Regions from separate parts of the Pseudoalteromonas sp. KG3 genome, predicted to be linked through region 3. Evidence: predicted binding sites of a transcription regulator. Region 3 holds the regulator's gene; each other region holds the start of a gene.

What was found. Region 3 encodes MetJ, which represses methionine synthesis genes. Its sites were predicted from a motif close to TAGACGTCTAGACGTCTA; they were not measured.
Positions count from the first base shown of each region.
Region 1: a site for MetJ is predicted at 2,721-2,738, ahead of NDQ71_RS15840 (methylenetetrahydrofolate reductase). Genes of this name have one in related genera too.
Region 2: a site for MetJ is predicted at 2,453-2,470, ahead of metA (homoserine O-succinyltransferase). Genes of this name have one in related genera too.

Region 1 covers NZ_CP098523.1:3,364,959-3,372,819, reverse strand. Annotated here, with positions in the region: gene NDQ71_RS15845 (pitrilysin family protein) at 1-2,534, opposite strand, end outside; gene NDQ71_RS15840 (methylenetetrahydrofolate reductase) at 2,782-3,738, shown strand; gene NDQ71_RS15835 (hypothetical protein) at 3,862-4,476, shown strand; gene NDQ71_RS15830 (hypothetical protein) at 4,473-5,141, shown strand; gene NDQ71_RS15825 (DEAD/DEAH box helicase) at 5,340-6,587, opposite strand; gene NDQ71_RS15820 (DUF3581 domain-containing protein) at 6,685-7,386, opposite strand; gene NDQ71_RS15815 (DUF3718 domain-containing protein) at 7,522-7,861, opposite strand, start outside.
Region 2 covers NZ_CP098523.1:3,474,337-3,482,197, forward strand. Annotated here, with positions in the region: gene ettA (energy-dependent translational throttle protein EttA) at 1-1,382, opposite strand, end outside; gene NDQ71_RS16320 (EamA family transporter) at 1,556-1,852, opposite strand; gene NDQ71_RS16325 (DMT family transporter) at 1,928-2,368, opposite strand; gene metA (homoserine O-succinyltransferase) at 2,536-3,483, shown strand; gene NDQ71_RS16335 (homocysteine S-methyltransferase family protein) at 3,473-4,540, shown strand; gene metH (methionine synthase) at 4,551-7,181, shown strand; gene NDQ71_RS16345 (hypothetical protein) at 7,569-7,838, shown strand; gene NDQ71_RS16350 (hypothetical protein) at 7,840-7,861, shown strand, end outside.
Region 3 covers NZ_CP098523.1:3,002,226-3,010,086, reverse strand. Annotated here, with positions in the region: gene NDQ71_RS14230 (penicillin-binding protein 1A) at 1-2,107, shown strand, start outside; gene metL (bifunctional aspartate kinase/homoserine dehydrogenase II) at 2,186-4,531, opposite strand; gene metB (cystathionine gamma-synthase) at 4,538-5,800, opposite strand; gene metJ (met regulon transcriptional regulator MetJ) at 6,036-6,356, shown strand; gene NDQ71_RS14210 (malic enzyme-like NAD(P)-binding protein) at 6,440-7,681, opposite strand.

The DNA of each region.
Region 1 (7,861 bases), 360 kb from region 3:
GGCACAAAGTTAATTAAGAAATTACGCGTTGCGTTAAAATCTTTTTCTGTCATGCCATTTTTGATCAGTTTATCAAGTTCAAATAAAGCGGTACGAGTTGCAAAATGTGCATCGTTGTTTGAACGCAGCGGGCGTAACCAAACTTGGAATATCTGCTCAGAACGACCAAGGTTAGCATCCGGCTTGGTTTGGAACATACCACGTGGGAAGTATTCGATATAAGCGTAATCGCCGTAGTTCATACCACGCGTTTGACGAATACGCTCATACAGGTATGCATTTGAACTGCGATGTTCGCCAAAGTATGAACGCACTAACCACAATGCCGTCCAGTCTTCACTGCTACGAATGGTATCAATCGGGAAGCCAAACGATACCGCGGTTGACTGTGCTGACTTTTCAACAATCGTTGCATGATGACCTTTTAGCGCTGGCGCATCAGGGATTGATAAACGACTTTGCTGACCTTTAGGTAATTCGCTTAAATCTGCAAACATGGTAGCTTTTAGTGATTCAGGCACTGCGCCAATTAAACCGACAGTTAATTTAGCTTGAGTAAACTCTTTTGCGTAAAACGCTTTCACATCATCCAATGTCAGGGCTTCTAGATCTGACAAATCACCATAATTGTAGCTTTCATACGGGTGACCTTGATAGAGCTTATGATAAAGCACTTCTTTACCTAACTCTTCATCGTTAGATGCTTTAAGGCCCGATTTAATACCGTCAATCAGCTCTTTCTTCAAACGCTTAAAGTCGTCTTCTCTAAAACCAGGGTTAAGTAACTGCTCACTAACTAATGCGTACCACTGCGGCGCATTGTCTTTATGTACTCGCCCTTGTAAAGAAATCATTTCTTTATCAATTTGATAACCAAAGCTGCCAGCCAGTGGATACAGTGCTTTTTTGATATCGTTATAGCTCTTAGATTCTGAGCCACCTTGAGCAAGCATTGCAGCAGTTAGCGCAGCCACGCCTTTTTGACCTTTAGGATCCGCCGCCGCACCTGTATGGAATAGCCAATTAATATCAATCAACGGTGAGCTGTTGGTTTTATCAAGCACTTTAAAGTGATGCTCTTGCACTGTCTGCTTACTAGCAACTAGGCTGTTTAAATCAACTTCTTGCTCAAAACCAGCAATTTTATCAAGCGCTGACATAGTTACAGTTGTTCGGCTACTATCGACAAAGTACTTATTAGCAATATCTTGAATATCTTGCGCACTGATGCTGTCGGCCGTTGCATATAATTGATTGACCACTTCTGGATCACGCTCAAAATGCATGTAGCTTGCAAGGGTTGAAGCTATTGCTTGAGAAGAATCTAAGCCATTAATAAAGCTGTATTTTAAGTTTGACTTTAAATCGGCTAATTTTTGGCTATCAACCAGCTCAGTGCGTGCTTTTGCATAAGTGTTATTGATGGCATCACGCGCTTTAGCTAAATCAGCTTCATTTTCAACTTTTACAAATACGTGTAGTAAGCCCGGATCTTTTGTATCTGGGTTGTAGCTAAACATTTGGCTAGCGATTTGTTTATCAACTACTAGCTCTTGATATAAGTCAGAGTTGCTTGAGAAATAAAGTTGTGACAATAAATCAAGTGCTGCACGGTCTTTTTGCTCTGGTTGCCACGCAGTTCCTTTGTATGAAACCAATAACCAATGTCCTGGTAGGCCTTCGTTTTGCTCATGGACATACTTGGCTGCTTGTTGCTTCGGCTCAGTTGGAATATCGGCAACATAGTCACCTTTTTGCCACTTACCCCAATACTTTTTAACCATTGCTATGGTTGCTTGCGGATCGACATCACCGACAATCACCAGCGATACATATTCAGGCTTATAGAACTTTTCAAAAAACTCTTTACCGTACGCCATTTGCTCAGGCATGGCTTCAATATCTTCAAAAAAGCCCATGGTGGTGTGTTTATAGGTATGTTTTTCAAATGCTTCATTACGCACAGCAGAGAGCAACTTACGCACTGGGCTGGCATTGTTTTTAAGGTATTCGCCTTTTACAGTAAGCGCTTCAGTGCGGAACTGCTCTTCTGAGTAAGTGAGGTTTTGAAAAATATCGGCTTCAATTTCAAGTACCTTATCAAGGTGCTGCTTTGAAAAGTTTAAGTGATAATTAGTGTAATCATTAGTGGTGTAAGCGCGGTTATCGACACCTGAATTTTTTAGAATGTCTGAATATACATCTTGCGGGAATTTTTCAGAGCCTTTAAACATCATGTGTTCAAAAAAGTGTGCAAAGCCAGTTTTGCCCGCTTCCACTTCATTACGAGAACCGACTGACACCGGAATTTGTAGTGATACCACATCAGGGTAATCAGTTTTAACCACCATAACGCGTAAACCGTTATCAAGCTCTTCTAATAAATAATTCTGTGAGAACACCCGATCATTGCTGCTGGCAACCGTTGACTGTTCAATCTCAACTTCTTTGACCATGTTAGAGCCGCTGTTACTCGCACAGCCGCCCAGCGCAAGCGTTACCGCAAGGCTGGTTGCTAATAATTTAAATTTCATTGTTATCCCTTGTTAGTTGAATATATTTCTTGTTTTTAGTCACCTGATTATGCAACAAAGCAAGGTAATATAAGACCCCTAGCACAATAAAATATGTAAACAGTTGTGTATAAACGCACTAGCAACACCAGTTCAATATGAATAAAATTCATGTTTATTGAAAAAAACTCACCAGAAAAATCTATCTAGACGTCTAAATGGCTGTTATATTGTTTGCTATAGAAACTAATTAGCTGGAATGAGGATTATGGCTTTATCACTACAACAGAAAATTGAAGATACCAATCAAGGTGTGTACTTAATTGGTACTACCCCGCCACGTATTGGTACTGATAAAGCGCAGCTTGAAACAATCGCTCAAAAGCTGTTGGACCGTTTACATGAAATTGAATACGATGGCGTAATTATTTACGACATTCAAGATGAAAGCAGCCGCACTGATAAGCCACGCCCTTTTCCGTTTAAAAAAACGGTTGATCCACGTGAATACAGCCACTTGTTACGTAGCTTATCGCACCTTGATGTGATCACGTATAAAAGTGTTGCACAGCGTGGCGAAGCGGAGTTTAAACAGTGGCTTGATGAGACTAAAAACGACTATGACTTAAAGAACTTAGTGCTAGTTGGCAGCCCATCATCAGCCGGTGATATAAAATTAAGCCTGCCCAATGCTTATAAAGTACTGGCAGAGCAAGCGGATGACTTCTTTTTAGGTGGAGTCACCATTGCCGAGCGCCATGCGAGTAAACGTAACGAGCATGAACGCCTACTTAAAAAAACCGCACAAGGGTGTCAATTTTTCATCTCACAAGCAGTTTACAACGCCCAAGCGACCATTGATTTGATCACCAGTTACGCACGCAGCTGTAAAGCACAGGGGATTAAACCAAACCGTATCATCTTAACGTTTACACCATGCGGCAGTGAAAAAACACTTGAGTTTATGCAGTGGCTTGGTATTTCAGTACCTGAGGCAACCAAATGGCGTATGTTAGATTCACAAAATCCACTTAGTGAATCAGTGCGTATTTGCCGCGAAAATTTAGACTCTATTCTAAAAAGTTGCGCCCATTTAGATGTTCCACTGGGGTTAAACATTGAAAGCTTAACTAACCGTAAAGAAGAAATTGATGCGTCAATAAACCTTTATCGTTTATTAAAAGCGACAATGGAATTGAATCTAGCTGAAAAGCAGATTGCTTAATAGAGTTAAACTTGAGCCTGTCCATCATTTTTAAGTGAACTAGTGTTCATGATTGTTGTTTTTTTAGGTAATTCCAAGTATTCTTGTATGCTAATTAGGTAATACTATTAAAAGGAATTTTAAATGCCGTTAAATCCACAGGTAAAAGCAGAAGTAATTAAAAACATTATAAAATATGAGAAGAAAATTAATCACTTTTATCTAGACTCTCAGGGCTATGTAACCACAGGCGTAGGTCATATGATAAAAAACAAACAAGCTGCAACCCTGCTCCCAATGAATAAAGTAGTTAACAATCAACCGGGTCCTCCTGCAACTCCTCTAGAAAAGCAAAAAGAATTTGAAACGATAGCTAAACAAAAAAGAAATTATAAAGCTGAATGGTATAAGCAATTTACTACACTCATAATTAAAGATGTAGAAATTACACGCCAACTAGACAAACATATGGATTCTTTTTACAGAGAGCTTTCTACTCTATATAAAAAGTCTAATGGTTATTATGATGATTTTGATAAATTAGACAAAAATATACAAGTCGCATTATTTGATATGATTTTTAACTTAGGTGCAGTAAAAATTGTCACGAAGTTTACTGAGTTTGATAAAGCAATCAAAACTGGAGATTGGATTAAAGCAGCTAAAGAAAGCTATCGTCCTCAACTCAGCGCAGAAAGAAATAACTACGTAAGAGCAAAGCTATCTGCGGCTAACAGCATAAAGGTAACGACACCGTGAAAAACTTATCATTAGTATTATCGATATTTATCTGTGTTAGCTGCTCAAAATTATCTGCTAATGAAATAAAACCTAAATTATTTACTAATTATTTTACAGGTTTAGAATCTGAAATTGTGATGGATTACCAGAGCATTAAATTAAATTATGATTTAACTTTACGTTCAGAGAAGAATGTACACTTTTCTACCTGTAAACAAGTAGAAGAAACCGCTTCTGATGATATAGCAGTGAGCGAATTTCATTTGTTACAGATGTTGAAAGCGAACTGTGCCGCATTAAAACAGTACTCCCAAGCTAAAAGTTCAAACGTCAGTTATTTACAGGAAATTCTTGATAAAAAGGATATTAGCAATCTTCCTGCTACAGCTTACCCTTATGTTAATAAACATGATAAAAGCCAAAGGAGAGGTAAAACACTAAGTGAATACCATAAAAAGTTTAATACATCATTGGACATTAGTGGAGCAATAAAGGTTGAGACAGAAACAGATCAGATGTTTTACTACGTTGTTGCCACAGGCGATTTCAATGCTGATAAAGTTCAAGACGCATTAATTCGTATTGACTGGCAGGTAATTGATGCATTTGGTAAAGGGTTTAAGCTTATTATGGTTACGAAAGAATCCGCAGATAAACCATATGAAATAACTACACTAAATTGAAGTAAGAACCTTTAGCTGCGATTTTAATTTAAAAATTTATCTTTTTAGAGGGCACTCTAGCTTAGTAAAGTTATATCGCGCTTTATTATTAATACTTTTGACTACTGAATTTAGCATATAAAACAATAAAGCTACGGCGCTCGTTTTAGCGCCGTGCTAGAGCTTTACTGACAGCTGATAGCTAAAAACTGAAAGCTTTTATTTACGTCGTCTATTGGGTGCTCTTTGTCCTGTAATACGTTTTTTATCCCGCTCTTTTCGCGATTTATTGTTATTTTTACGATTATCTTTTGGCTTTTTATTTGGATCGGGCTCATAGCCCGCTAACCACTGCGGCGTTAAACGGGTATCAAGCAGCACTTCAATTTCTTCAAGTAGCCATTGCTCATCTAAACTCACGAGTGACATAGCTAGCCCCTGCTCGCCAGCTCGGCCTGTACGACCTATTCGGTGAACGTAGTCTTCTGCTATATACGGCAACTCAAAGTTAATCACATATTTTAGTGAGACAATATCTAAACCACGGGCAGCAACATCGGTTGCCACTAATACGCGGGTGGTTCCCTCTTTAAAGTTTTGTAGCGCTCTGTCTCGGGCACCTTGTGATTTATCACCGTGGATTGACTCTGTTTTAAGCCCGTCTTTACACATTTCTTTAGCAAGCTTGTCGGCCATTTGCTTGGTACGGGTAAAAATCAGTACTTGGCGCCAGTTTTTCATGCCAATCATATGCGAAACAAGTTCACGTTTACGGTCTTCATCAACTGCGTAAATGATTTGCTCAACTTCAACAGCAGCTGAGTTACGCTTATCAACTTCAACTAACTTAGGGTCTTTCAGTAATTTTTTACTGAGTTCAAACACACTGTCATCAAACGTTGCTGAAAATAATAAGGTCTGCCGATCGCTTGGCACATGGCGTAAAATACGCTTAATTTCATCAATAAAGCCCATATCTAACATGCGGTCAGCTTCATCAAATACCAGTGAATCAACACTTGATAGTTTAATACTGCCTTTAATGATGTGATCAAGTAATCGCCCTGGCGTTGCTACGACAACTTGCGCGCCTTTCATTGCTTTTACTTGAGGTCCAATACTTGCGCCGCCATATGCCAATGCGCCTTTAATATCAGACCCTTGTGCGTATTTCTCAAAACTGGAAAATACTTGCTGAGCAAGCTCTCGGGTTGGCGTTAAAATTAATACCCGTGCAGTACCTTGCTCATCTTTTTTGTTACTGGTTAACAGTTTATGCAGTAAAGGAAGCACAAATGCCGCTGTTTTACCTGTGCCCGTTTGCGCACTGCCCATCACATCGTGACCGGCTAAAATTAATGGAATTGTTTGTAGTTGAATAGCCGTAGGCGTTTGATATTCATTTAGCTCAAGCGCTTTAAGCAGTAAAGGGTTAAGGTGGAGATCACTAAAGGTTGCAGCAGACATGGCATAGACTTGAAATAACTAATAATGGCGCTATTGTACGCACAAAATGAGCAACAAAAAAGGCGCTTTGCGGCGCCTTTTTAAGCTTGCTAAATGTTTAAGCTGGCTTGAGCGTTTCTTTACGTTGATTATAAAACGAAATAAGATCATCAACAGTATCTTGGCAATAGTCACGAATACCAGAAACTAACATGTGCTTTTCACCACTGCCTACTTTTTTACCGTCTTCAAGTAAGTTGAAGCGTAAGGTAATTTTGCCACGTTTACCCGTATATTCAAAACTCGGCTCAGCAAACTCTAAAGTAGGCGCATGAATATCTAAAGTATCAAGGTTAATTAACATTGACTCATAGATAACCATAGGACGAGCTGGGTTGATCATCACATCTTGCTTGCCCATAAGTGGAATAATCACATGCGGGAAAGTTGTGCCGGAAAACTCAACGTAATTTTTTATTAGACTGTCGGTGAGTGTTTGACACTGACTGGTGTTACCTTCACGCTTTACCTTTAGCATGACTTTTTCGCCGCTGGTAATATCAAACTCATCGGCGCCCTCAGGGAAGGTGAGTTTAGTATTCTCATCAACCATGCCTGCGAAGGTAAATTCCATTTTTTCACTGATACCATAACGGCTCAATACCAATGAAAATAGTAAATCTCCAGGGACACAAAATTTCTTTGCATCTTTATCGTGTAGTGGGTTGTAATCATCGGCAACACATTTTGCGAAACGACAGCCTTGCTCACGCGATATAGAGATATGATCAGCATGTTGCTGATAAAAAGGACTTAACATAGTTGTTCACTGCTTAAACTGCTTATAACCTGCCTATTCTACCAGATAAAAATACAATAGAGGTCGAATCTGTTAAACTTTTGTTTCAAATACAAAAAAGCCGCGATAAACGCGGCTTTTCAACAAAATTTGCTTTTATAAACCTGCACGATCTTTAATTACAGGTATCAATGCAGATCCTGCATGGCCATTTGATTCAGCCCATGCGATATCAGCACCATCTTCTAAAGAGCTTTTAGATAAATTTTTCACAACGTACTCACCCGCATCTGCTGCATTACTAGCAATTGCATGGCGAAGTAAATTAAGGCCATTACATTGTACTGCATCGTAAATATTACGAATTTTTACACGTGAACTTTTTAATTTATCACGTAGGCGATTTTTATCATCTGCAGCTATGTATTCACAGATTGAAACCGCTAACTGATCGTCTGCTTTAGCAGGTGCACTGAAAAAAACAGAGCCAGAAAAA
Region 2 (7,861 bases), 470 kb from region 3:
AACTTAGCTAAGTGTAAGCGGTTGCGTTCACCACCTGACAAGTCCTTAACAAATTTTTGCTGATCGTTACCTTTGAAGTTAAAGCGACTAACATAGGCACGGCTTTGGAATTCAAAGTTACCAATTTTTAGTACGTCTTGGCCGTTTGAAATTTCTTGGAAAACAGTATTGCTGTCATCCATATTGCCACGGAACTGATCAACGGTTGCCAGTTCAACCGTTTCACCTAGGTTAATTTCGCCGCTGTCTTGTTTGTCTTCACCGCTGAGCATTTTAAACAGCGTTGATTTACCCGCACCATTGGCACCGATAATGCCAACAATTGCGCCTTTAGGCACAGTAAAGCTTAGATCATCAATCAATACACGATCGCCAAAGCTCTTCTTCAAGTTTTTAACTTCAATAACTTGATCCCCTAAACGTGGTCCAGGTGGAATAAATAGCTCATTGGTTTCATTACGTTTTTGGTAATCAGACTGCTGCATTTCAGTAAATTGCGCCATACGCGCTTTTGACTTAGCTTGACGACCTTTTTGGTTTGAACGTACCCACTCAAGTTCTTGTGCAATTGATTTTTGACGGGCTTTTTCAGACTTTTGCTCTTGCTGCAGGCGCGCATCTTTTTGCTCAAGCCAAGAAGAATAATTACCTTCCCATGGAATACCTTCACCACGGTCAAGCTCTAAGATCCAGCCAGCTACATTATCGAGGAAGTAACGGTCATGGGTTACCGCCACAACAGTGCCTTCGTAATCATGCAAGAAGCGCTCAAGCCATGCTACAGATTCTGCATCTAAGTGGTTAGTCGGCTCATCGAGGATAAGCATATCTGGTTTTTCAAGCAGTAAACGACAGATAGCGACACGGCGACGCTCACCACCTGACAAAAATTCTATTTTAGCATCCCACTCAGGTAAGCGCAGGGCATCTGCGGCGCGCTCTAATACGTTGTCGATGTTATGACCATCGTGGGCTTGAATAATTGCTTCAAGCTCACCTTGCTCTTTGGCTAGTGCGTCAAAGTCAGCATCTTCCATCGCGTATTCGTTATATACTTCATCAAGACGGTTAAGCGCGTTTTTCACTTCGCTGACTGCTTCTTCCACAGTTTCACGAACCGTTTTGCTTTCATCTAGAATAGGCTCTTGCGGTAAGTAACCAATTTTAGTGCCCGGTTGAGGGTATGCCTCACCTTCAAACTCTTGATCAAGGCCGGCCATAATACGTAGCAACGTTGATTTACCAGAACCGTTTAAACCAAGGACACCAATTTTTGCGCCCGGGAAAAAATGCAAAGAAATATCTTTTAAGATAGTGCGTTTAGGTGGCACAACCTTAGATACTCGACTCATCGAGAATATAAACTTATCAGGTAAAACCATGAAAGGAGCCTTCAAATAATAATAAAAATTTCAATGTTGTATTGTAGTGGCTGACAGGTGAAACAGTCAACGAATCAACCAAATAACAATGTGCTAATTCGCGAGCAATACTCCTACACCGATTAAAGCAAGCAAGCCGCCTATTAACATTTTATTGGTAACGGGCTCGCGCTTTATAAACCAATGCTCATTACAATTAATGGCGCGGTTGCGAAAATCGTTTGTGCAATGGCTGGATCGGTATATTTAACTGCGCCAAGTTGAAGCCATAAACCAAGGAAAGTGCCTAAAAACACAGCCGCAAAAAACCATTGTTTGCCGCTAATTCCCCTCAGAGTTAGTGCTTGTTTAAATTCACAGCTTTTAAACACTGCAACAACTAAGGCCACAGTCATCGTACCTGCTGCTAATCTAATTAATGCCGCCCATAAGCTACTCATTTGTTCATTATTGAGTGCGCCTTCAGACATCACCATACCGAGCGCTTGGCAGATGGCAGCTACAAGGGCACATAAAACACCTTTGTGATAATGTTGCTGATCAACCTATGGCGATGTTTTTTCAGGCTTGATTGCTATTACTACGCCAATGGTGGTGAGTACAATACCGCACCATGAAAATGGCGATAAATAATGATTTAATAGCAGGATATTAAAAACCCCCACAAGGGCTGGAGCAAGGGACTCAATAATTAACGTGCGAGCAGGGCCAATATTTCGCAGCGCAGTAAAATAGGCGCTATCGCCAATTGCAATCACCCCACCAGCAATTAGCCAAAGCCAGCTTGTCAGATGATGTGGTAGTGCAGCGTCTTGAGTAATCGCAATGGTCGTTAACATCATGGCACTTGCTAACACGCTTTTACTGATGTTTAGCTGCATAGGCGTTAAGTGATGGCTAAAACCTTTATATAAAATGTTCGAAAGCGCCCAAACAATAGCTGCTAATATAGCAAAAAGTTCTCCTAAGCCTAGCCAATCAATCACGTTTACTATCTTAAAATAAAATCAACAGGCGCATTATGGCGAGCGGTTTTTAGAATGCAAAAGAATGGCTAAAATAAATTCATTTGGACATCTAAACATCTAGAGGTTGAAATTTCCAGCTATCCGTTCATAATTAGCCATTGGTTAAATATGCCTTGGAGATGAGTATGCCTATTACCGTTAAAGATGAATTGCCCGCAATTGCGAAGTTACGCCAAGAAAACGTATTCGTAATGCCAAAAAGCCGCGCTAAAACGCAAGAGATCCGTCCAATGCGGTTGGCGATTTTAAACTTAATGCCTAATAAGGTTGAAACCGAGGTGCAGTTTATTCGTTTGCTTGCTAATTCCCCCTTACAGGTAAATGTCGAGTTATTACGTTTAGACACTCATCGCAGCAGTAGTAACTCAGAGCAGCATTTAGACACTTTCTACCGTTATTTCTCTGAGGTGAAAGACAACAACTACGATGCATTACTCATTACCGGCGCACCATTGGCACATTTAGAATATGACGATGTAGCCTACTGGGATGAACTAAAGGTAATTTTAGATTGGGCAGAGCAGCATGTAACCTCAACATTATTTTCGTGTTGGGCGGCCCACGCGGGTTTATTCCACCACCATAATTTAAAGCGTGAATTAAAAGAAAATAAACTCTGCGGCGTATTTACCCACAAGTGTTATTTTGAACATGGCGCATTAACCCGTGGTTTTGACGACACCTTTGTAGTACCGCACTCGCGTTATGGCCATATTGATATTGAAAAAATTAACGCCTGTGATGACCTAGTAGTACTGGCAGGCTCAGAGCAAGTAGGTGCTTACTTAATAAAAAATAAATCCGGCAGCCAAGTGTATATTACCGGTCACCCCGAGTATGATGCAGACACCTTAAAAGGCGAGTATCAGCGCGATTTAGAAAAAGGCCCCGATGCGCCATTGCCTGAAAACTACTTTCCAGATAATAACCCAGATAACGAACCGTCGAAAACTTGGCAAAGTCATGCCTTTTTGCTTTTTTCGAACTGGTTAAATTATTATGTGTATCAAACCACACCGTATGATATTAATTTAGTTAGCCAAGCCGTAAGGACTAACAACTATGCCGAATAATTTAGAAAACAAACGTGTTGAGATAATTGACGCACTCAAACAGCGTATTTTAATCTTGGATGGCGCCATGGGTACTATGATCCAAGAGCATAAATTAGAAGAACAAGATTATCGTGGTGAGCGCTTTAAAGATTGGCATGTACTGATCAAAGGCAACAATGACTTACTAAGCTTAACGCAACCACAAATTATTGCCGATATTCATCGCGGCTTTTTAAATGCCGGTGCCGACATTATTGAAACCAATACCTTTAACTCGACCACCATTTCGATGGAAGATTATGACATGGCCAACATCAGTCGTGAGATTAACCTCGAGTCAGCTAAATTAGCACGCAGTATTTGTGATGAGTTCACGGCTAAAAACCCAGCAAAACCGCGTTATGTAGCGGGTGTATTAGGGCCTACTTCAAAAACCTGTTCGATTTCTCCGGATGTAAACGATCCTGGTTATCGTAATATTACTTTTGACAAGCTAGTTACCGCTTACGTTGAATCAACCCTTGCGTTAATGGAAGGTGGTGTTGATTTAATTTTGATTGAAACCATTTTTGATACCTTAAATGCTAAAGCTGCGTCATTCGCGGTTGAAGAAGCGTTTGAGCAAGCCGGTCGCAAGTTACCTGTGATGATTTCTGGCACCATTACCGATGCATCTGGGCGAACATTGTCAGGGCAAACCACCGAGGCGTTTTATAATTCGATTCGTCATATTAAGCCGATTTCAATTGGTTTAAATTGCGCGCTTGGTCCAGATCTACTGCGCCAATATGTTGAAGAGCTATCACGGGTTTGTGAAACCTTTGTATCAGTTCATCCCAATGCTGGTTTACCGAACGAGTTTGGTGAATATGACTTAGAAGCCCCTGAAATGGCAAAAGAAATTATCGATTGGGGTAAGTCAGGTTTTATCAATATTGTTGGCGGCTGTTGTGGTACTACGCCCGCGCACATCAGGGCATTTGCGAAAGGACTTGAAGGTGTTAAACCTCGTCCACTACCTGAGCTTGAAGTGCGTATGCGCTTATCGGGTCTTGAAGCGTGTAACTTAAATTAAGGTAGCCGAGATGACACAACAAATTGCAGTATTTACCAACGTCGGCGAACGTACCAATGTTACCGGCTCAGCCATGTTCAAGCGTTTGATCATGGAAGAAGATTACGAGACCGCCCTTAGCGTTGCTCGCGAACAAGTAGAAAACGGCGCGCAAGTGATTGATATCAACATGGATGAAGCCATGTTGGACTCAAAAGCCGCGATGGTTAAATTTTTAAATTTGATTGCTTCAGAACCTGATATTTCTAAAGTACCAATCATGGTCGATTCCTCTAAGTGGGAAGTTATCGAAGCGGGCTTAAAGTGCATTCAAGGCAAGGCAATTGTAAACTCAATCTCGCTAAAAGAAGGCGAAGAGCCATTTATTCGCCAAGCTAAAATTATTAAACGTTTTGGCGCCGCTGCAGTGGTTATGGCGTTTGATACCGACGGCCAAGCAGATACAGCCGATCGCAAGTTTGAAATTTGTGAGCGCAGTTACCGCATTTTGGTTGATGAAATAGGCTTTGCGCCAGAAGACATTATTTTTGATCCGAACATTTTCGCAGTTGCCACTGGCATAGAAGAGCACGATAACTACGCCGTTGAATTTATTGAAGGTACACGCCGTATTAAGCAAAACTTGCCACACTGTAAAGTGTCGGGCGGGGTGTCGAATGTATCGTTCTCGTTCCGTGGTAATAACCCTGTGCGAGAGGCCATTCACTCAGTATTTTTATATCATGCCATTCAAGCGGGCATGGATATGGGTATTGTTAATGCCGGGCAACTCGCTGTGTATGACGATATACCAGCAGAGCTTAGAAAAGCGGTTGAAGACGTTATTTTAAATACCGACCCAGGTGCAGGTGAACGCTTAGTTGAGTTGGCACCAAAATACTCTGGCATGGCACAAGCTGAGCGAGTTGAGGATTTAGAATGGCGTACTTGGCCAGTTGAAAAACGCTTAGAGCACGCGTTGGTTAAAGGCATTACCACCTTTATCGATGAAGACACCGAAGAGTGCCGCGCTGCTGCCGATAAACCTATTCATGTGATTGAAGGGCCGTTAATGGACGGCATGAATGTGGTAGGGGATTTATTTGGCGCGGGTAAAATGTTTTTACCGCAAGTGGTTAAATCAGCGCGAGTGATGAAGCGCGCAGTGGCCTACCTAGACCCTTACATTGAAGCTGAAAAAGAAGAAGGCGCCACCAACGGTAAGGTGGTAATGGCTACGGTTAAAGGCGACGTGCACGACATTGGTAAAAACATCGTGGGTGTTGTACTGCAATGTAATAACTATGAAGTTATCGACTTAGGCGTAATGGTGCCTGCCGATAAAATATTGCAAACCGCCATTGATGAAAAAGCCGATATTATTGGCTTATCAGGCCTTATTACGCCATCGCTTGATGAAATGGTGCATGTTGCCAAAGAAATGAAACGCCGTGGTTTTGAGTTGCCATTATTGATTGGTGGTGCGACAACCTCAAAAGCCCATACTGCTGTAAAAATTGAGCCGCAATATGACAAAGGCGTGGTGTATGTAAATAACGCCAGTCGCGCCGTGGGTGTGGTTTCTAACTTATTGTCGAAAGAGCATAAAACTGAATTTTTAGCAAAAACCAGCGCTGAATATGTGAAAGTACGCGAGCAGCAAGCACGCAAAAAGCCACGTTCAAAACCGGTTACTATTCAACGTGCCCGCGATAACGCCGCCAAGCTTGATTGGGATAATTACACCCCACCGGTGCCGAAAAAGCTGGGCGTGACAGAGTTTAAAAATGTCTCGATCAAGACGCTTCGTAAATACATAGACTGGACGCCATACTTTATGACTTGGTCAATCGCGGGTAAATACCCACGTATCATGACCGATGAAGTGGTTGGCGAGCAGGCGCAAAGCTTATTTAAAGACGCCAACGACATGTTAGACGATCTTGAAAAGTCAGGCAGTTTGCAACCGCTTGGCGTCATTGGTTTATTCCCTGCTAACCGCGTGGGTGACGATATTGAAATATATACAGACGAAACTCGCGCTGAACTATTAACCACGTCGTGTCACTTACGTCAGCAAACGGAAAAAACCGACTTTGCTAATTACTGCTTAGCTGATTACATCGCCCCGAAAGGTACACCTGATTACTTTGGTGCATTTGCGGTAACTGGTGGTCTTGAGGAAGATGACCTAGCCGATGCGTTCGATGCACAGCAAGATGACTATAATAAAATTATGGTTAAGGCCGTAGCTGATCGCTTAGCCGAAGCCTTTGCAGAGTACTTACACGAACAAGTGCGTAAAGAATATTGGGGTTATGCCCCCGATGAAAACCTCGCGAATGAAGATCTTATACGTGAAAACTACCAAGGTATTCGCCCAGCTCCAGGTTACCCAGCGTGTCCTGAGCACACTGAGAAAAAGAAAATCTGGCAGCTGCTTGATACAGAAAAACGTATAGGTATGCAGCTCACCAGCTCATATGCCATGTGGCCAGGCGCTGCGGTATCAGGCTGGTACTTCTCACACCCTGAAGCTAAATACTACGCCGTAGCTGCTATACAAAAGGATCAGGTAGAAGACTACGCTAAGCGTACCAACATGACACTAGCAGAAGCCGAAAGATGGTTATCGCCCAACTTGGGGTATGATCCGGAGTAAAAGATCAGCGGTCAGTTTTTAGCAGTCTGATCTGGCCCCGGTAAAGTAGACTCGGAGTTTCAATTCTGCGTACTATGGATGCTTACTAAGCTTTAGTGTTTTTTATTGTACCTATATTGAAATATATTGATATTCAGTATAATATTTGAACTTAATATCTAAAATTAAGGAAAGTTAGTGGAAAATCTCATGGAAATTAGATTAAGTATTAGTGGCTTTGGTATTGGCTTAGCTAATACCGGGTTTGGTGTCAATGCCGTTTCTGGTTGTTACGTTGAAATTCGTGAAAATTGAGGCGCTTCAACCAGAGTATATGGTGTTACAGATCATTTATCTCTAGGGTCAGATTCAAGTACTATATTAGTAGGGCATGTCTCTACCGAATGGATGAAAATAAAAGAAGGCAAGCCAAGAGAATTATTAAAACATACAAACCTAGTAGGCAAACTTTCAGATATAACAGTTTCAGGAACTACTATTGGCTCTAGTAACGCTGATGTTACTGTTAAGGTCGTGGATGATACGGGAACGCCGGTCACTGTAATTGATAAAATGGGGATTAAGGCTTCTGGTTTTCAGATATCCTCGACTAAAATAAGAGGAAAGCTTAAATCGCTCATAACAAAGCAACAATTAGAAGCAGTCAAAGGGAAATAAAATGAACCCTTTACCTTCTATAA
Region 3 (7,861 bases):
ACGAGAAAAAGCCTATATTCGCAAAGTTAAAGAAATCTTTATTGCGCTGCATATCGAAAACTTACTCAGCAAAGATGAAATACTTGCTTTGTACCTAAACAAAATAGAGTTAGGTAATCGCGCTTTTGGTATCGGCGCCGCAGCACAAGTATATTATGGTAAAGATCTTAACGAATTAAATTTAGCACAAATGGCGATGATTGCAGGCTTACCTAAAGCGCCATCAGCGTTAAACCCAATCAGAAACCCAATCCGTGCAAAAGCACGTCGTAATGTGGTATTGGGTCGTATGTTAGATGAAAATTATATCTCTAGAGCCGAATATAACGAAGCCACCAATGCCCCCATCACCGCCAAGTTCCATGGCGCAGAAATTGAATTGTATGCACCTTATATTTCTGAAATGGTACGTGCCGAAATGGTCGCCCGCTATGGCTATGAACGCGCTTATAATACCGGCTTTAAAGTTTTCACCAGTGTTGAATCTGACGTACAAGCAGCCGCACAAACTGCGCTCGTTAATAACTTACATGCATACGATATGCGCCATGGCTACCGTGGTCCACAGCAGCAATTATGGAACTTTGCAACGCAAACAGCGTTGAGTCATAGTGAAATTCTGGAAAAATTAAAGCCAGTAAAAGAAATCGGCCCATTATTAGCCGCTGCTGTACTTGAAGTGGGCGAGCAAAGCGCTACCGTATTATTAAAAAATGGTGAGCAAGCCAGCCTTGATTGGGACAACCTAAAATGGGCACGTAAATATATCACCCGCTATCGCCAAGGGTTTCCACCAAAAACCGCAGGCGACATACTCAACCCAGGCGAGCAAATACTATTACGGAAAAACGATGACGGCAGTTACCTGCTTAGTCAATTGCCTGAGGCGTCTAGCGCATTAGTCTCATTAGATCCTAACGATGGCCGTATTAAAGCGATTGTCGGTGGCTATAGTTTTGAGCAAAGCCAATATAACCGTGCTGTGCAAGCGAAACGTCAGGTTGGCTCTAATATTAAGCCATTTATTTACTCTGCGGCACTGAACAACGGTTATACCTTAGCGTCTATTTTGAATGATGCGCCAATTAATCAATGGGACAAGAGCCTAGGCGTGGCATGGCGACCAAAAAACAGCCCAGCCGTTTACAATGGGCCTATTCGTATTCGTCGCGCTTTAGCGCAATCTAAAAACGTTATTTCGGTACGCTTACTGCGTGGCGTTGGCTTACAACGTACCGCTGATCACTTATTAAAGTTTGGCTTTCAAAATAGTGATATTAATCGTAGTGAATCATTAGCATTAGGCAGTGCCTCAATTACGCCACTAGAGCTTGCTCGTGGTATGAGCGCATTTGCCAACGGCGGTCACTTGATCACCCCGTATTTCATTAATGAAATTCAAGATTCAGCGGGTAATGTATTATTTAAAACAGAGCCACTGTTAGCCTGTGACCCTGTTATTCCTCAGTTAACGATTAAACAATTTGAGTTAACACCTGAGCTTGCTAACAGTCAAGAACCTATCGCGACTCATTGCGCGCCACGAATTATATCGAAGCAAAATGCGTTTTTAATTGCTGATGCAATGCACAGTGCAGTGTGGGGCGGCGGTAGTTGGGCGCATAAAACCGGTTGGAGTGGTACAGGTTGGCGTGCACAGGCCCTAGAACGCCGTGATCTATCTGGTAAAACAGGGACTACCAATGACTCAGTTGATACCTGGTTTAGTGGTTTTAACCGCGATATAATGACCTCTGTATGGGTAGGATTTGATAATCCAGGCAACCCGCTTGGCCGTTCAACCTATAACAACAACATGGATAAAAACCAAATATCCGGCGCTGAGTCTGGTGCCAAAACAGCCCAGCCAGCTTGGGTCGAGTTTATGCGCGTTGCACTTGCTGGTAAACCTGAAGCGCCAATTGAGCCACCGGAAGGACTCGTGTCGGTAAGAATTGATTTAGCAACCGGTTTACTGAGTCAAAAGAACGATTACACCAGTCGCTTTGAATACTTTGAAAAAGGCACCTCGCCGACTAAGTATGTAATGCAACATGTAGAAAACGTGTTTGAAGAAGACACTAAAACGGAAGAAGAGCTGTTTTAATATTACTATGTCGCGATATAAAATCGCTTACATAAAAAAAGCGCCAATCGGCGCTTTTTTTGTTTACAAACACAGAGCTCATTTTAAGTTTTGTACTAACCAATATAAATCAGAATGTACGCCTGCAGCGGTCACTTCTTTACCCGCGCCAGGACCTTGGATCACCAAGGCATTATCACTATACCACTGGCTGTTAATGACAAAAATATTATCGCCAGGAGTTAAGTTAGCCAGTGCATCCCCCTGCGTTGCATACGCGAGTCCAACTTTAGCTGTTACTTTACCATCGGTAATTGTCAGCGCACCGGTATAACGCAGTACCTTGTTTTCTGTCGCCGCAGACTGTGCTTTTTCAACAATAAAGTCATCAAGCAACTGCTTATTATCAAGGAAAGACTGCCAATCACCTTGCGCTAATTGCGCGGGCATTAATGGCGTTAAGGCAATGTCGTCCAGCTCTAACGTTAATCCTAATTCACGGGCTAAAATAAGTAGCTTGCGCTGCATATCACGCCCTGATAAATCTTCACGGGGATCAGGCTCGGTATAGCCCATTTGCTGCGCTTGCAGTACCAGCTCTGAAAACGCCACACTGCCGTCATAACTACTGCACAACCACGATAAAGTACCCGAGAATACCCCTTCAATATGGGTGATACTGTCACCACTGTTTTGTAAATCAGCTAATGCAAAGTTAATCGGTAAACCGGCGCCAACACTGGTGTTATAACGCCATAATAAATTACGTTCGGCTAAATTGCGACGCAAGCTTTGATACCAATCATTATTTGCAGTACCCGCGTACTTGTTAGCGCTGATCAAATGGCAATCTAAGTTCACAAACGCAGGGTAAAGCTCACTAAACGCTTCACTGGCAGTAATATCAATAACCACTTTGTGCTCGTAATCAAGTTCACTGATACGGGTTAATAAATCATCCTGTTGATAGTCAATCGCTTCGTTTTGCCATTGTGATTGCCATTGCTCAAGCGCAATGCCACTTGGGCTAAACAGCATTGCCCGCGAGCGTAACAAACCAACTAGTTTAACGCTAAAATGCTGTTGCAAACGGTTCAGTTGTTGACTAAGTTGCTCAATAAACACTTCACCAACATTACCTAAACCCGCAACGATAATAGCCAACTCTTGGCCTTTATTGATCAATTTATCGTGCAATATGGTCAATACATCACTATCAATTGATTGATCGGTTAACAGTAAAATATAGTCTGTATCTTGATGGCTAAAGCGGGGAGTTAAGCTTTGCTCAGTAAGTACTTGAGTTGCTTGCTCAAATAATTGCGCCACATCATTACGTGGTGCGACAACAGCGCAGCCATGTAAGTTAGATTCAATAATATTCGCGCGCCCTTGTAAGTGACTTACCACTTGATGAGTTGCATCAGCTGGCACTAATAAGTAGGTATCACCATTTTGCACAAAGTGATGCAGACTATGTTGAATTAGCTGGCTTAACTCACCAATTTCACCGCCTCGCAACTGATCAATACGCAATAAATCAATATTTTCTAAGGTGGTGATAAAACGCTTAGCCTTACTGTACCCTTCTTTAACGACCTCTGTAGCACTGGCTTCGGTATCATAACTGCTGCGAACCACTAGCTTAATATCAGTATTTTTCAGAGGTGATAAGGTTTTCGCATGCAATACCGGGTTGCCTAAACGAGCCAGCAAATTAGCTTGGCCGCGGCATACCTTTGAGTACTTAATGGCTTTTTTAACTTTACGCGGATCAGTACTAAATACCCCTTGGGTATCAGTCCAAATAGATACTTGGTTGGCATGGCAATAACTGCTTAACAAAGTGGCACTGTAATCACTGCCATTGCGCCCAAGGGTTACCGTATTTGCTTGGCAATCGGCGGCAATAAAGCCAGTAACCACATTAATGCAATGTGCCGAGATCAACTCAGCACAGGCCTGTTGATTTTTTTGATGTAATAACTGCCCATCATTTAAAGTAAATAACAGACGCGCATCAACATCTTTCGCCTCTAGGCCTAGTTGCTGCAAATAGGTTGCTAACAAGCGTGCCGACCACACTTCGCCATGAGCAAGTAATGCAGCTTCCTGTAAGCTTTGCTGCTGCGCTTGTTGTGCTATTAAGGCCAACTCTTGATCAAGTACGTTTAATGCTGCGTGTCGCGCCGTAGGGCTTAACAATTGCTCAATCAAAGTACGTTGGTGGTTATCGAGCTGCAGTAAAATATCACTTACTGCTTGTTGATCACCTTGTTGGTAGCTTTGCCACAACTTAACTAGCGTATTGGTGGTTTTACCGGCGGCAGAAACTACCACACAGTCACCCGCTTCAGTATGCGCTAAAATAATATTGGCAACGGCCTGATAACGCTCGGCTGAGCTTAAGCTAGAGCCACCAAATTTATGAACTATATTTACCATTTTCTATTACCACAAAGCCGTATGTGCTGGAGTCAGCTTAAATGAGCTTGATTGCTCTTTATCTTGTTGTTGCGAAACCGATGTTGCTGTAGTTGCTGCATGCAGGCCTTGACCCGGTTTCACTTTATTAAATACGCGATCTAAATCAGCCAGCAAATCTTTTGCGTCTTCAATACCGACCGAAATACGGATCAAAGTATCACCTACTCCGGCCGCTAAACGCGCGGTTGCTTCCATTCCAGCATGCGTCATGGTTGCTGGGTGGCAAATTAAGCTCTCTACGCCACCTAATGATTCCGCTAAGCTGAATTCTTCAAGGCTAGTTAAAAATGCCGCGGCATCGTTAACATCACCTTTAATATCAAAGCTTACCATACCACCAAAGCCTCGTTGTTGTTGTTTTGCCAACTCATGTTGCGGGTGAGACTCAAGGCCAGGGTAATATACTTGGCTCACATAGGGCGAGCTTTCTAAATACTGAGCAATGATAAAGGCATTTTCTTGATGCTGACGCAGGCGGACATTCAACGTACGTAGGCCCCGTAAGGTTAAATAGCTATCAAACGGTGCGCCGGTAATACCAATATTATTAGCCCACCATGCAAGCTCATCACCTAACTGTTGCGTTGCGGCAATCACAGCCCCACCCACTACATCAGAATGACCATTAATATATTTAGTGGTTGAATGCACCACAATATCAACACCAAATTCAATGGGATTTTGTAACGCCGGTGACAAAAAGGTGTTATCAGCGCCGACTAACGCACCGCACTGCTTGGCAATTGTGGTGATCGCTTTAATATCTGTTAAGCGTAAAATTGGGTTACTGGGTGTTTCAATCCAAATAAGCTTTGGTTTGATCTCAAGAATTTTTTGATGGTTTTCAGCTTTAGTTAAATCTAAAACCACTAATTTTAATAACCCGCGCTTTTCAAGCGAGGTAAATAAACGATAGCTGCCACCATAGCAATCATGTGGGATCACTAAAGTATCATCACTATTAAGTAGTTGCGTGGCTAAATGCACTGCCGCCATGCCGGTTGCAGTGATTATACCCTTGGCGCCGCCTTCAAGTTTTGCAAGGGTTTCGGCTAAGATATCTCGATTTGGGTTACCGCTGCGGCCATAATCATATTGGCGCTTGGTATCAAAATCAGCAAATGAGTAGGTGGTCGATAAATGAATGGGAGGCACAACGGCGCCATGCTGTTTATCTGCATCAATGCCATTACGCACTGCAATAGTTGCTTTGTTCTTTTGACTCATAACGTCACCTACAATTAAATGGATGTTTAGACGTCTAAAAGGTTAGAGGATCGGATTTAAGAAGTCAAAGCATTTATGCTGTTTTAGCTGTAACTATGGCAGTAAAAACATTTAAGTCGCTAGATGGCTAAATAACTAGTATTTGACTATCTTATTTAAAACGATAGAATTTCGGCATCTTTGCGCAGCAAAAGGTCGCGCAAACAATTAACAACCTGAGGCAACGACACATCCTATGGCTAAATGGAATGGTGAATATATTCACCCATACGCAGAACACGGGAAAAAATCAGAACAAGTTAAAAAGATCACCGTTTCGATCCCGTTAAATGTATTAAAAGTTTTAACTGATGAGCGTACTCGCCGTCAAATTAACAATCTTCGCCATGCAACAAACAGCGAACTACTTTGTGAAGCATTTTTACACGCATTTACTGGCCAACCATTGCCAAACGATGAAGACTTACGTAAAGATAATCCAGAGAAAGTACCTGAAGAAGTGAAGAAAATCATGCTTGAGATGGGTCTAGAAGTACCTGTACTCAACGAAGATTAAACAAAAATATACTTCAGGGATTGGCTACAAAAAAAACCTCAGCGACTTACGTTACTGAGGTTTTTTATTAACCAGCAAATAAGTTACGCCATGTAATTTTCAGGCATATCGATTTGCGCAACACCCGAATCTATAGCCGCCTGCGCGACAGCTTTAGCGATACGCGGTAATAAACGCGGATCCATCGGTTTTGGAATAATATACTCAGGGCCAAATTCAAGCTTATCTACACCCGCTGCTTTTAACACTTCAGCAGGGACTGGCTCTTTAACAATACTACGAATAGCATCAACCGCCGCAATTTTCATTTCATCATTAATTTTGCTGGCGCGTACATCGAGTGCACCGCGGAAAATAAATGGGAAACACAATACGTTATTTACTTGGTTTGGATAATCAGAACGACCCGTCGCCATAATTAAATCATTTCGTGCACCGTGAGCAAGCTCAGGTGATATTTCTGGATCTGGGTTTGAACACGCAAATACTACGGGTCTATCAGCCATCAGTTTTAGATCTTCAGCTGCTAATAGGTTTGGCCCAGATACCCCCACAAAAACATCGGCATCAGCAATTACATCTTGCAAAGTACGTTTATCAGTATTGTTAGCAAATAACTGTTTATATTCGTTTAAATCATCACGACGAGTATGGATCACACCTTTACGGTCTAGCATATAAATATGTTCACGCAATGCACCACACTTAATCAGCAATTCCATACATGCAACCGCAGCCGCGCCTGCACCTAAGCACACGATAATGGCATCTTCAATATCTTTACCTTGCACTTCAAGTGCATTGATCATGCCTGCGGCTGTAACAATCGCAGTACCGTGTTGATCGTCGTGGAACACCGGAATGCTACAACGTTCGATCAATGCCTTTTCGATTTCAAAGCATTCTGGCGCTTTAATATCTTCTAAGTTAATGCCACCAAACGTATCTGCGATGTTTGCCACCGTATTAATAAAGTCTTCAGTGGTATTGTGTTTTACTTCAATATCAATCGAATCTAGGCCTGCAAAGCGTTTAAATAATAAAGCTTTACCTTCCATTACTGGTTTTGACGCCAATGGCCCTAAGTTACCTAAACCTAAGATTGCGGTACCGTTAGTAATAACCGCAACCATATTGCCTTTACCTGTGTATTTATAGGCATTAGCAGGATCAGCAGCGATTTCACGTACAGGTTCTGCAACACCAGGGCTATATGCTAAAGCGAGATCTTGGACTGTTTCAGCCGGCTTAGTTAGCTCGACACTGATTTTTCCTGGAACGGGATGCGAATGGTAATGTAAAGCTTGTTCACGAAAATCTGACATAACGCGATTTTATCCTGCAAGTAAATTAAGTTGAAAGTGAGAGTAAGCAGTTCTTATAGGGAACGATACCTATATTATAATTAAATTCAAGCAATATCAGGTCTATCCTGTTATATGCTATATCCGTTAATTTTATGCGTTTTATCGTCAAGTTTTGCAAAAAAACTGTAATTAAAAGCG